4 regions of the uncultured Virgibacillus sp. genome follow, and region 1 is predicted to be linked to each of the others. Evidence: riboswitches for the same ligand, from Rfam matches in the RefSeq annotation. Region 1 holds a riboswitch; each other region holds the start of a gene.
The links. Region 1 has a riboswitch for S-adenosylmethionine ahead of Q1A47_RS00665 (methionine ABC transporter ATP-binding protein). Riboswitches for the same ligand answer to the same signal wherever they lie in the genome.
Positions count from the first base shown of each region.

Region 2: another riboswitch for S-adenosylmethionine. It lies ahead of Q1A47_RS15875 (5-methyltetrahydropteroyltriglutamate--homocysteine S-methyltransferase); the one in region 1 lies ahead of Q1A47_RS00665 (methionine ABC transporter ATP-binding protein).
Region 3: another riboswitch for S-adenosylmethionine. It lies ahead of Q1A47_RS12115 (methionine ABC transporter ATP-binding protein); the one in region 1 lies ahead of Q1A47_RS00665 (methionine ABC transporter ATP-binding protein).
Region 4: another riboswitch for S-adenosylmethionine. It lies ahead of Q1A47_RS10745 (PLP-dependent aspartate aminotransferase family protein); the one in region 1 lies ahead of Q1A47_RS00665 (methionine ABC transporter ATP-binding protein).

Region 1 covers NZ_CANMAB010000002.1:12,361-15,605, forward strand. The annotation lists gene Q1A47_RS00645 (arsenate reductase family protein) at 1-153, shown strand, start outside; gene gcvH (glycine cleavage system protein GcvH) at 353-736, shown strand; gene Q1A47_RS00655 (toprim domain-containing protein) at 964-1,320, shown strand; gene Q1A47_RS00660 (thioredoxin family protein) at 1,364-1,702, shown strand; SAM riboswitch class I at 1,771-1,881, shown strand; gene Q1A47_RS00665 (methionine ABC transporter ATP-binding protein) at 1,986-3,017, shown strand; gene Q1A47_RS00670 (methionine ABC transporter permease) at 3,007-3,245, shown strand, end outside.
Region 2 covers NZ_CANMAB010000086.1:6,060-9,304, reverse strand. The annotation lists gene Q1A47_RS15880 (Na+/H+ antiporter NhaC family protein) at 1-1,078, opposite strand, end outside; SAM riboswitch class I at 1,369-1,473, shown strand; gene Q1A47_RS15875 (5-methyltetrahydropteroyltriglutamate--homocysteine S-methyltransferase) at 1,843-2,955, shown strand.
Region 3 covers NZ_CANMAB010000052.1:3,061-6,305, reverse strand. The annotation lists gene Q1A47_RS12120 (methionine ABC transporter permease) at 1-282, opposite strand, end outside; gene Q1A47_RS12115 (methionine ABC transporter ATP-binding protein) at 272-1,303, opposite strand; SAM riboswitch class I at 1,376-1,479, opposite strand; SAM riboswitch class I at 1,561-1,667, opposite strand; gene Q1A47_RS12110 (NAD(P)/FAD-dependent oxidoreductase) at 1,857-2,912, shown strand; gene Q1A47_RS12105 (ABC transporter substrate-binding protein) at 2,929-3,245, shown strand, end outside.
Region 4 covers NZ_CANMAB010000042.1:15,185-18,429, reverse strand. The annotation lists gene Q1A47_RS10745 (PLP-dependent aspartate aminotransferase family protein) at 264-2,015, opposite strand; SAM riboswitch class I at 2,170-2,290, opposite strand; gene rarD (EamA family transporter RarD) at 2,426-3,245, opposite strand, start outside.

The DNA of each region.
Region 1 (3,245 bases):
AATATCAAGGATAAAATAAAAGATGCATCTGATGAAGAGATGGCAACAATATTAGCCACCGATGGCATGCTAATTAAGCGTCCAATTGTCGCAGATGACTCAAAAGTAACAGTCGGTTTTAAAGAGGAGATGTTTGAAAATACGTGGCTTTAATTTCTCTTTGAACAGAGCATGTTTAGGATAGACTTACGTAAAATAACAGACATAAAGAAACGTCCAAAATAAGACATGTATTTATGGACTTTTGGAAAAAACCGTATGAACAAATAATATGAAAAGTTAAAAAGAAATACTGGATAATTGCGCGTATACCTTGTATAGTAAAAGTGAATTACATATTGGAGGGGATAGTTTGAGCGTACCTAAAGAATTATTATACTCAAAAGAACATGAATGGGTAAAAAAAGAAGATGGAAAAGTTCGTATTGGGATTACTGATTTTGCTCAGGATGAATTAGGAGATATTGTGTTCGTAGAGCTCCCTGAACCTGGTGATGAATTAGAAGTAAATGAACCATTTGGTAGTGTAGAATCAGTGAAAACAGTTTCTGAATTATATGCTCCAATTAGCGGTAAGGTTATTGAAGTGAATGAAGAGCTAGAGGATAGCCCTGAATTCGTAAATGAATCTCCTTACGAGAAAGCTTGGATGGTCGTGATTGAACCATCTGAAGAGACAGAGCTTGATGATTTATTATCTGCTGATGCATATGATGAGATCGTAAATCAAGACTAATTGCATATCAGAAAAATAAATGGCTGATAAACAACCTTTGGTTGGAATCAGCCATGTTTTTACAGCTATACTAATTGCTCAACATTACGAATTGGACGTATCACTAAATAACTACATTTCATCATATAATAAAGGAAAGTCACATTTCGAAAAGACAACTACTGATAACATAGTAGAAGTGAGCGATATTAAAACCTTCCGCTTGATTTACTGAGGAGTGCTATGTGATGATAACTGACGAATTAGAAAAAATTATTATCGTAGAAGGCTTAACAGATAAAAAGCAAATTAGAAAGGTTATTACTGACGATGTAACGATTATATGTACGAATGGAACATTAGGTGTTGAACGATTCGATCAAATGTTAGAGGATTACGCATTAGATGATAAAGACGTCTACATTTTAGTAGATGAGGATGAATCAGGCCAAAAACTGCGAAAGCAATTGGCAAGAGAACTACCACATGCAGAACACATCTATGTTAGTAGTGAATATCGAGAAGTAGCAACAACTCCTGAAAATATTTTAGCTCAAGTATTAGTGAGTAAACGAATCGCTGTTAATCCGATTTTCTTAATCTAAACAAGGTGTAAAAGTAATGGGTAGGACTTAGCAAGCACTATGAATGAGTTTAAATAAGGTGATATGTTTGCAACAAATTACAGCCGAACTTTTGAAAAGAGACCACTACCTTCTTTATATATTTACTCCTTTTTGTGGTACGTGCAATTTAGCAAGGTCCATGCTAAAGAAAATTGAGTCTGTACATCAAGAAGACATTTTTTATGAGATGAATGCATCCTTGTATCCAGAATTTATGCAGGATAATCAAATAGAAAGTGTACCGTGTCTTGTTGTTAAGAAGGATAATCGAATTGTAGAAAAAGTGTACGCATTTCATTCCATACCTAATATTTATCGATATTTATTAGATTATAAGCCGGAAATGTTTAAGAATAGTTAGCTGAAAATCGTTGACATTGTTTATACAGCATGCTAATATATCTTTTATCGTAATTAAATAGTTGAAAACTCTTATCTTGAGCGGTGGAGGGACTGGCCCTATGAAACCGCGGCAACCTTCAAGCTATCATGCTTGAAAGGTGCTAATTCCTGCAAAGCCTAGGCTTTGATAGATGAGGGGACGAAAAGGCAAACAAACGTCTTTCTGTTCTCTTACAGAAAGGCGTTTTTAATTGTATTTAAGGACATAATACAAATGTATGTAAATAAAAGGAGGATTACGTGTGATATCGATACAGGGTTTGAGTAAGGTCTTTACTTCAAACAAAAGCAATACAGCAGCTGTAGATAATTTGACCCTTTCGATTGATCAAGGAGACATCTTTGGTGTTATTGGTTATAGCGGAGCGGGTAAAAGTACGTTCGTTCGATTATTAAATCGCCTTGAAGAACCAACCAGTGGTCGAATTACAATGAATGACAAGGAAATTACGACATTAAATAAACGAGAACTTCGATTAGTAAGGCAAGATATTGGGATGGTATTCCAGCATTTTAATTTGCTCTGGTCGCGAACTGTTGCCGATAATATTGCTTTTCCTTTGGAAATAGCTGGGATTCCTAAAGCGGAAAGGGATAATCGTGTAAAAACATTGATTGAGCTAGTTGGGTTAACGGGAAAAGAAACATCCTACCCCGCCCAGCTAAGTGGTGGTCAGAAGCAGCGAGTCGGTATTGCACGTGCCTTGGCAAATAAGCCAAAGGTTTTATTATGTGATGAAGCAACTTCGGCACTTGACCCAGAAACGACGAACGCAATATTAGATTTACTTGTTAATATTAATAAAAATTTAGGGTTAACTATTATTCTTATTACACATGAAATGCAAGTGATTCGAAAAATATGTAATCAAGTTGCTGTTATGGAAAATGGAAAGATTGTAGAACAAGGGAATGTACTCGATGTGTTTCTACATCCAAAGCAAACTGTTACTAAAAAGTTCGTCAAACAAATTATGGGGTCTGACGAGGAAGATAGTGATATATCACATGTTATGAACCGTTATCAAAATGGAAAGCTAATCAGACTTCATTTTGTTGGAGAAACAACGAACGACGCATTAATTAGTCAAATTATAAAAAAATATGGTGTGGACATTAGCATTTTACAAGGGAAAATAACGCAAACACAGGCTGGTGCCTATGGAACCTTATTTATTCAAATGGACGGTAATGAAAAAGATATGAACAAAGCTATTTCGTTTGTTCGTGAAGAAACCTCCGTAGAATTGGAGGTTATCCACGATGCTAACTAATTTATTACCAAATATTAAAGTAGAAGATTTTATAGAAGCAACTTATGAGACTTTTTATATGACGATCATTGCTTTAGTTGGAACGTTTATTATTGGGTTATTGTTAGGATTGCTTCTATTCCTTACTCAAAAAGGTGGAATTTGGCAGAATAAGTTATTAAATCTTGTTATAGCGACGGTAGTAAATGTATTTCGAGCTATTCCCTTTATTATATTGATTTTGTTGCT
Region 2 (3,245 bases), on a different contig from region 1:
AACTGCCAATTGTCGCCTCGATAAATTTGGAAAACCCAAGGTCTTCTGCAACAAAAGATAAGGACCATACTAGTACCAGAAGAATAATTGCCTCCATGAGTTGGTTTCCACCATCATAAAAGTGGTAAATGGTTTCACTTAGTTTTTGGTCCCTTAACATATAGAAAATAAACGTGATGATGAGTGTAATAAATACGGCAAGTAAGATAACAAAGGTAGCATCCGCTTTTGCAAAGGCATTAAATATTCCGGTAGCTCCTTTTTCTACGCCGTTTTGCCATAATAAAAATAAGGTTAGACCAAGCAATAAAAACAAAGGAACAATTAAATTCCAAGGCTGCGCTTTCACCATGGATAGCTCTTTTTTAATTCCTATGCGGTGATGTTCATCTGTCTGTTGCATGTTTTGATCTTTGTTGGTTTGCTTTTTGCTGGGCTTGGACCAGAATGTCCTAATTAGTCCAATGATCAGCATTACAATTGCAAAAAAGTTAAATGGAATACTGTACAAAAATACTTGATAGGCATCTGCTTCCAGATTATGTTTTTGAATTCCCCCTTCAATAAGGGAAACCATGAAACCGACGAAAGCAGTGGCAGCTGGTAATAATACGATAACGGAACTGGTGGATACATCCATCGTGAACCCTACTTTCCAGTGAGACATGTTCACCTTTTTAAGTAAGGATTTTACCACGGGTCCAATCATCATTATTCGAAACATCGGCATCATAAATGTAAAAGGTAGGGTCAACCAGATGACAACTAGAAGTCCTCGTTCGGATTGAATTTTGTCACCAACCCACTCAGAAAATCCTTTAACTCCTCCAGAAATTTGCATCATACCAATCAATCCGCCAAATAAATATAAAAAGGCGATAATATTAATATTCCCTGGATCTGCCAATGTCGTTATGAGATAGTTTACGGCTTCTTTTGTTCCGTTTAATACGCTGAATTCTAACAGAAAAGCACCTACAAGGAGTCCCAGCACTAGTCCAGGAAGAAGTCTTTTTTGCCATATAGCTAAAGCAATAACAATAGTAAAGGGAATGAGGGAGAACCAGGTGTGATCCATCGTACAGCCTCCTCTAAATGGATGGTTTGATATCTAGTATAAGGTTGAAAAAATGAATAAAAGCTATAATTACCATTTGTAAAAAGTCGATTTTTCATACGTAGCTTTTGCAGAAAGACATAATCACTACATGCTTCCTCATAATAGGTGAATCTGTTGATTATTAGATGTCAATAAAGCTATTAGAAAGGGTGAAATGGACAGCAGTTATTAAATAGTGTGAGGAATCTTTTGCTATTTTTTAATAGAATTGCTATGATAGTTTTAATTATTTAAATAATTACATAATATTCTTATCTAGAGAGGTCGAGGGACTAGCCTGAAGACACCTCAGCAACCTGTTTTATAAATAAGGTGCTACTTCTAGCAAGTTTTATAAACTTGAAAGATGAGAAGGTGACGATGTATGTATACAAAAGAGCCCTTCTTAGCAGAAGGGTTCTTTTTAACGAGGCTGAGGCAAAACACACTTATTTACTCAAAATACGAATAATCATGTTATCAATAGGAGTATCATTCCAGCATCGTGAAATATACTCGCTTTCCGCGGGAACGGTCTCAGCTAACTTGGTAAGGAAAACGCTTTTTCTAGTGGATCTTCGGACTCGTGGTGTTACGGCCGGAGTCTCGCTTATTTCAGGTGCTAAATGAATGATTCTGATCAATACGAACGATAATTAATTTTCAACCAATCATTGTTCGTTTTTAATTGTTTCTTCATTCTTTTGTCTCAGCCTTTTTATAACTATAAAGGAGTGGATACATTGACAACAGCAGTAGAACGAATAGCACCTTTCAAAGGAGATCATGTAGGTAGCTTTCTAAGAACAGATCGTATCAAGCACGCGAGATCTCAATATGCTAAAGGAGAAATTAGTGAAAAACAACGAAGAGCAATTGAAGATGCAGAAATTATTAAGCTAGTAGAGAAACAAAAGGCAGCTGGGCTAATGGCTATAACCGATGGAGAACTTCGGCGTTCTTGGTGGCATTTCGACTTTTTAGAGAATTTAAGTGGTGTTGAGGGATTTGAGCCAAATAATGGCTTGAAATTTGCTGGAATTGAGACAAAAAAGCATTCCATTCATGTTACTGGAAAGGTGGAGTTTAATAAAGAGCATCCATTTCTCGCAGATTTTAAGTTTCTGAATGAAGTGGTAGGGAACCGTCATGTTGCCAAACAGACGATCCCAAGTCCGAACATGTTACTCGTTCGTGCTGGATTTGATACAGATATTTATCAAACAATCGAAGACCTTGTTCCAGATGTGATTATGGCTTATCAACAAGCAATTCAGGCATTTTATGATGCAGGTTGTCGTTACCTTCAGTTAGATGACACATCATGGGCATCCTTTCTATCAGAAGAAGGGATTTCCTCACTGCAAGCAAAGGGCATGAATCCAGAAAAACTAAGGGATATTTGCAAACGTGTGATTAATGAATCGATTGCTGAAAGGCCTAAAGATTTACTTATCACCATGCATATTTGTCGAGGCAATTATCGTTCCCATTATTTCAGTACAGGTTCTTATGATGCTGTTTCTGAAACCATTTTCGCTGGGTTGAATGTGGACGGGCTTTTCCTTGAATTTGATGACGAGCGATCTGGAGGTTTCGAGCCTTTATCCTATGTGAACAGAGATGATCTTTGTGTAGTCTTAGGATTAGTTACTTCTAAGTTCCCAGAGCTGGAAGATAAAGATGTTATTAAGAAACGTATTGCTGAAGCTGCTAACTACCTTCCGTATGAACAGCTCTGTCTTAGTCCGCAATGCGGTTTCGCTTCTACAGAAGAAGGTAATCTGATAACAGAAGAAGAGCAATGGAATAAGGTTAGACATGTAGTAGATATCGCTAAGGATGTGTGGAAGTAAGAAAGCATATTAGTAGCCGCTTATATTAAACCATTTTGAATGAATGAAGATAAAGTAACTCCGAATTACCTTTCGAGCATATCAGTATATTCGGAATGTAGTTGGGTGCTTTATCATTCATTTTTTTAAATGGTGATGTTACCTAACGAAAGGAAGGGTGCTTTGACCCGTTAATATTAGCAAAGTAAACAGAACTAGCTAAAAAAACAGCACACTCTGCTTGTATGTGATTAAATCTATAGGCAGTGATTATCTGTATGTTCGGATTGACGATAGTTTCGTTCTATTCT
Region 3 (3,245 bases), on a different contig from region 1:
TGGAACAATAGCTGCCGCAGTTCCAATTGAAGTTCCAACTACCAAACGAGTAAATGGTATGACAGCAACCATTAAGATAATAAACGGAATAGATCGGAACACATTTATAATGGCATTTAATACGGTAAAAACTGCTTTATTTTCCCATAAATGACCTTTTCTTGTGACAACAAGTAAAATCCCTAAGATTAGACCAATTACAAACGAAAAAAGCAAGGAAACGCCAACCATTACAATAGTCTCCCATAATGCTTCCACAATTTGTTGACCATTAACTAACATCTGCTAGCACCTCCTTTACCGTTACCTTCTGTTGGTGAATATGCATGATAGCACGATTTATTTCATTTTCATCACCATCTAGTTTGACGATTAAATTGCCAAATGGTGTTCCCTGTAGCTCCGTAATACTGCCAAATAACACATTTACATCAACCGCATATTGCTTAGCAATTTCTGATAATAGCGGTCGTCCCGTCGATGCCCCAAGGAATACAATTCGATAAATTTTCTGACGTTGATCCCGCACTTTTAACAGCTCATATACGGATCTAGGAATATCATCATGCATCACAGACCGTACAAATTTATGTGCAATCTCTGTCTTTGGCTGTGCAAACACTTCGAATACGGAACCTGCTTCTACTACTTTCCCCTCATCCAATACCGCTACCTTATCGCAAATCTCGCGAATAACCCCCATTTCATGCGTAATAATCAAAATGGTTAGGTTATATTCTTCATTTATCTTCTTTAGCAGCTGTAAAATTGATTTCGTAGTTTCTGGATCTAGTGCTGAAGTTGCTTCGTCACATAATAATACCTTTGGCTTCGTAGCAAGGGCACGAGCAATTCCTACACGCTGCTTTTGTCCACCAGATAGTTGATCTGGATAATTATCTGCTTTATCTTTTAATCCAACAAACTCTAGTAGTTCTATAACCCGACGCTTCACTTCATCTTTTGGTACATTAGCAAGTAATAACGGCATCGCTACATTTGCGAATACTGTTTTAGCATTTAATAAATTAAAATGCTGAAAAATCATCCCGATGCTTCGTTTAGCTTCACGTAGATCCTTTGGAGAAAGGCTTAGCAAATCTTGATTATTAACCGTTACTTTTCCCGAAGAGGGACGTTCTAATAGGTTCACACAACGAATAAGGGAACTTTTCCCAGCACCACTAAAACCGATAACACCAAATATTTCACCTTTTTCAATGTGCAAATTCACATCGTCTAATGCCTTTATTTGTTGTTGCTTTCCATTATAAATTTTACTTACACGTTCAAATGTAATCATGATGTATCACTCCTTTATGTCTATACTAAAAATGCCTCTTCAGTTAAGAAGAGGCATCCATATACTATCCTCTTCTTATCTTTCAAGCTCTTAGCTTGCTGGATTTGGCACAGTACTTCATAGAGTCTGTTGCCGAGGTTTCAAAGGGCCAGTCCCTCCACCTCTCTGGATAAGAAGTTACGCTATAAAATTTTGTCCCGAATAAAAAAATCCCTCCTTGTTTGTAAGAAGAGATTTCCATATCTATTGGCGCTCTCTTCTTATTTTCCAAGCACAAATGACTTGTTGGATTTGGCACAGTACTTTGTAAAGTCCGCTGCCGAGGCTTCAAAGGGCCAATTCCCTCCACCTCTCTGAATAAGAAGTTTATATTTTGTAATTGATATATACAATACTACGCTTGCGACATCCTGTCAATTACTATTTGAAAATTTTTTATAAACCTGTCATTTATTTTTCTAACCGTTTATTGCTTTCCTAAAAAAATTCTGTATAATTAGTCATAGTGATAATGATTCTCATTATCATCAATGGCGAAGGAGGTAATTATAATATGCAACATTTAGATATTACAGATGTAACTATTGTTGGTGGTGGACCAGCAGGTTTATATGCATCTTTTTATAGTGGCATGAGGGATTTATCAACTCGTATTATAGAATATCAACCAAAGCTTGGTGGTAAGGTACACGTATATCCAGAGAAAATGATTTGGGATGTAGGTGGATTAACTCCTGTAACTGGAGCTACCTTAATTGATCAAATGGCAGAGCAAGCATTGACATTCGATCCTGAAGTCATTCTCAACGAAAAAGTTACAAAAATAGAGAAAAATGAAGATAACCTATTTGTATTAACTTCCCATTCTGGTAATCAATATTTAAGTAAAACAGTAATTCTTGCAGTTGGTGGCGGTATATTAAATCCAATTAAAATTGATATTGAAGGTGCAGATCGATTTGAGGTAACAAATCTGCATTATACCGTACAAAGTCTTGAGCATTTCAAAAATAAAAACATTATCATATCTGGTGGGGGAAACTCAGCCATTGATTGGGCTAACGAATTAGAACCAATAGCTAAGCAGCTACATATGGTGCATCGTAAAAATGAATTTACAGGACATGAAGCACATATTTCGCAAATCATGAATTCTACAGCTAACATCCATTTTAATTCAACCATTGAGAAGTTGCATGCTAATGCACAAGGCGATCAAATCGAAGCCGTGGAAATACGAAACCACGAGACAAATCAAGAAGAAGAAGTGAAAACAGATGCGCTTATCATTAGCTATGGCTATGAACGAGAATTAACGTTTATTAAAGAAAGCCCTTTAAATATTGAAATAGAAAGGGATTTCTTTGTAAAAGGAACCTCGAAATCAGCTACTTCCATTGAAGGTCTTTATGCAGCTGGTGATATCTTATCGTTTGATGGGAAGGTACACTTAATTGCTGGAGCATTTGTAGATGCAGCGAATGCCGTTAATCAAGCAAAACTATTATTAGAACCTGATGCAACAGCAAAAGCAAGGGTATCTTCACATAACGATAAATTTAATTCAAGAAATAAAGCGCTATTAAGGCATCTATATCAAAAATCATAAGCTAAGGAGATTGAAAATGATTAAAAAATTGCGCTTACCAGTTTTTCTAGTTATTCTTGCTGTCTTCTTATCAGCATGTGGTGGTAATAATAGCTCAGAAGAAGAATCAGAAAATCAAGATAGCAATGAAGATAATAATAAACAAGAAGAAATGCGTAGTTTTGAAACCGCTAAAGGGAATGTCGATATACCAGTTAAACCAAAACGAATTGTCACCGACTACTACGGGGGCGAACTACTGTCCGTAGGTGCAAACGTAGTAGGTGCTGAACCAACAGCATTTGATAATCCATTTATATCAGATTTATTAAAGGATGCAACAGATGTTGGCTA
Region 4 (3,245 bases), on a different contig from region 1:
GGACATTTACTGACAGTCGATCCCCACATTTACCCATATTGGTTTTACTTTATTGCTTGAAGTAGGGATCTTACTGCCAGTTATATACGGGATAAAATAAGATCGCCTTCAATAACAGGCGATCAGTAAGGGAAGGTTATTTATAATTTTTCCAATCGGTAGTAAAAGTAAACCTCCTTTCTAAAAGTGAAACAGTTTTGTTACATAAATAATTAGTTCTAAATTTCTAAAATTAGTTTGATTCCAGCATACTGTTTGCTCGTTCAAACATGAGTGAGGTCAGAAGCATCGTCTTGTGATCGCAATGCTAAAAACTCGTCATAAGGATTTTTTGCGGTAATAACAGTGATCCCAGCTGCTTTGGCATATTCTAAAGTACTATTTTGATAAGGCTGTTCCAACCATACTATTTTTCCTTGTTTATTTATAACTTGTTCGATAACACCTGATGGGAGGTCTGATTGGAGAAACCATACAGCATCAAGCTCAGTTGGAATAGCTGATAAGTCTCTGAACACATGCTGAGATTCTTCAGTTGTTGAATGACTTATATAATAAAGCTCAAAACCAATAGATTGTAGCTGTTTGACTTTTTCCCTTTCTTTCTCTCCTGCATCTTCCCAGCCGTATACGGCAATGGTTTTTTTTCGTATATTTCCATTATTACGATCAAACGGAGAGCTAAGTAGCCAACTGATAGCGACGGAATCATTGGTTGTTATCGTTTTTGCTTCGCCAGTAGCTTCAGCGATAGCAGCATCTAAGGTGTATAATAAGTCGGTAACAGACTCCAAACCAATCGATAGACGAATTGTTTCCTCCGTAACACCACTAGTTTTTAATTCTTCAACGGTTAGTTGTTGATGCGTTGTTGAAGCAGGATGAATAATTAGTGATTTTGCATCACCAACATTAGCTACATGTGACCATAATTCAATACATTCAATTAATTGTCGTCCAGCTTCTCTCCCCCCTCGAATTCCAAAAGTGATGATAGATCCAGCACCTTCACTAAAATATTTTTTAGCTCGCTTGTTTGATGAATGGCTTTGTAAACCTGGGTAGTTCACCCATTCGATCGCAGGATTTTTAGCTAAGTATTCGGCAATTATCTGTGCATTTTTATTATGTTGAGGAATACGAAGATGCAAGGTTTCTAAACCCTGTAATAGTAAAAACGCATTATGCGGGCTAATACACGCACCAATATCACGCAATAATTGTACCCTTAATTTAGTAGCAAAAGCCGCAGGACCAACATCAATGAAACGGAGGCCATTATAGCTCTCATCTGGTTCTGTAAAGCCAGGGAATTTGCTGTTATTCCAATTAAACCTTCCGCCATCAACGACAACACCTCCAATGGTCGTACCATGTCCTCCTATCCATTTTGTAGCGGAGTGGACCACAACATCTGCTCCCCATGCTATCGGCTTAGCAATATAAGGTGCGAATGTATTATCAATTATTAAAGGAATATTATAAGAATGAGCTAAAGCAGCAATGGTCTCGACATCAAAGATGTGCAGACTAGGGTTCGTAATAATTTCACCGAAGATTGCTTTTGTTTTATCTGTGATAGCAGCTTCGACTTCATTCTTGTTCTTGCCATTAACAAATTTAACCGTTATACCATAGCGAGGAAGTGTGTTTGCAAATAGATTATAAGTACCACCGTATAAATTACTGTCAGCTATAATTTCATCTCCTGTACTAGCAACATTTAGGATAGCAAAGGTAATAGCTGCCATTCCAGATGCTGTTGCTACTGCTGCTACACCGTCTTCTAATTCGGCAATTCGTTGCTCGAAAGCATCTACGGTAGGGTTCCCTATCCGTGTATAAATGTTGCCCGGTTCGGTAAGGCCAAATAGATTCTGTGCGTGCTCCGTGTCACGAAAAACATAGGATGTTGTTTGATAAATAGGGACAGCTCTAGAACCCGTGGTTGGGTCTGGCACCTGACCTCCGTGTAGTAATACTGTATCTGGTTGTTTCTGGTGAAATTTTGCCATTATTCATTCCTCCTAGGATAGTTTGTAGTTCTGTATTGCCACGACTAGTATTGACGTGGCCAGTTACTGAATAGCAATCCTTGTGTCTGGAGGAAGAGGGGGAAAATGAAAAAGCCCTCTTCCTAAGAAGAGGGCTTGGATTTAACCTTTCCTCCTCTTATCTTCCAGATCATAAAATGGATCTGTAGGATGTAGCACCGTAAAAAGCAATATTTCATCGCTTTTTGGTTGCTGGGCTTCACAGGGCCTATTCCCTCCACCGCTCTTGATAAGAGATGTATTTTTCTAAATTATTGAATATTATATAGGTGTACATAATCTTTTGTCAACCACTAGTTTTAAATCGTAACAAAAGGCAGGCATAATACCATCGCCAAAACGTAAGAAAACCTAGAGCATGTTATATCTTTTTATACATGCTTTTTCCTCAGTGGTCTTCGGTAGCTCGTAAGCATAAAGTTTACTAGAGCTATCCAAATGAACGCGAAAGCAATTAAATGAGCAGAAGTAAAGGCTTCTTTATATATAAATACGCCTAGTAATAACATTAATGTTGGTGCAATATATTGCAAGAATCCGACCATTGCTAAAGAAATGCGTTTCGCTCCACTTGCAAACAGTAACAAGGGAATTGCTGTCATAACACCTGCACCCATTAATAATAGGTTCGTAGATGAAAAGAATTCATGAAGCTGAAAGGCGTTATCAGGGTAAATGGCTAGGTAAATAATTGCGAAGGGGAGAATAAGCATGGTTTCAATGGTTAACCCTATCATTGGTCCGATATCGACCTTTTTCTTCAATAAACCATACAGTCCAAAGCTGATGGCAAGTAATAATGACACCCAAGGAAACACACCATAGCTTATCGTTAAATAAAGCACACCGATTCCTGCTAGAATAAATGAAATAGTTTGACGGAAAGTAAAGGCTTCTTTTAATACGATAATTCCTAGTAATATGCTTATAAGTGGATTAATATAATAGCCCAGACTTGCTTGAACAACATGATTACTATTAACGGCCCAAATAAATATTAACCAATTTAGACTAATTACTAGCGTAGCCAAAGAAATACCAAATAGCTTCTTTTTATTATGAAGCAATTCCTTCCATTCCTTCGTAAAATCCGACCATTTACGCATAATGAGAACAAGTAAAAATGTGAAGACGAAAGACCAAATAATGCGGTGAGCTAATGTTTCCCCTGGAGAAACATGGTCAAGAAGC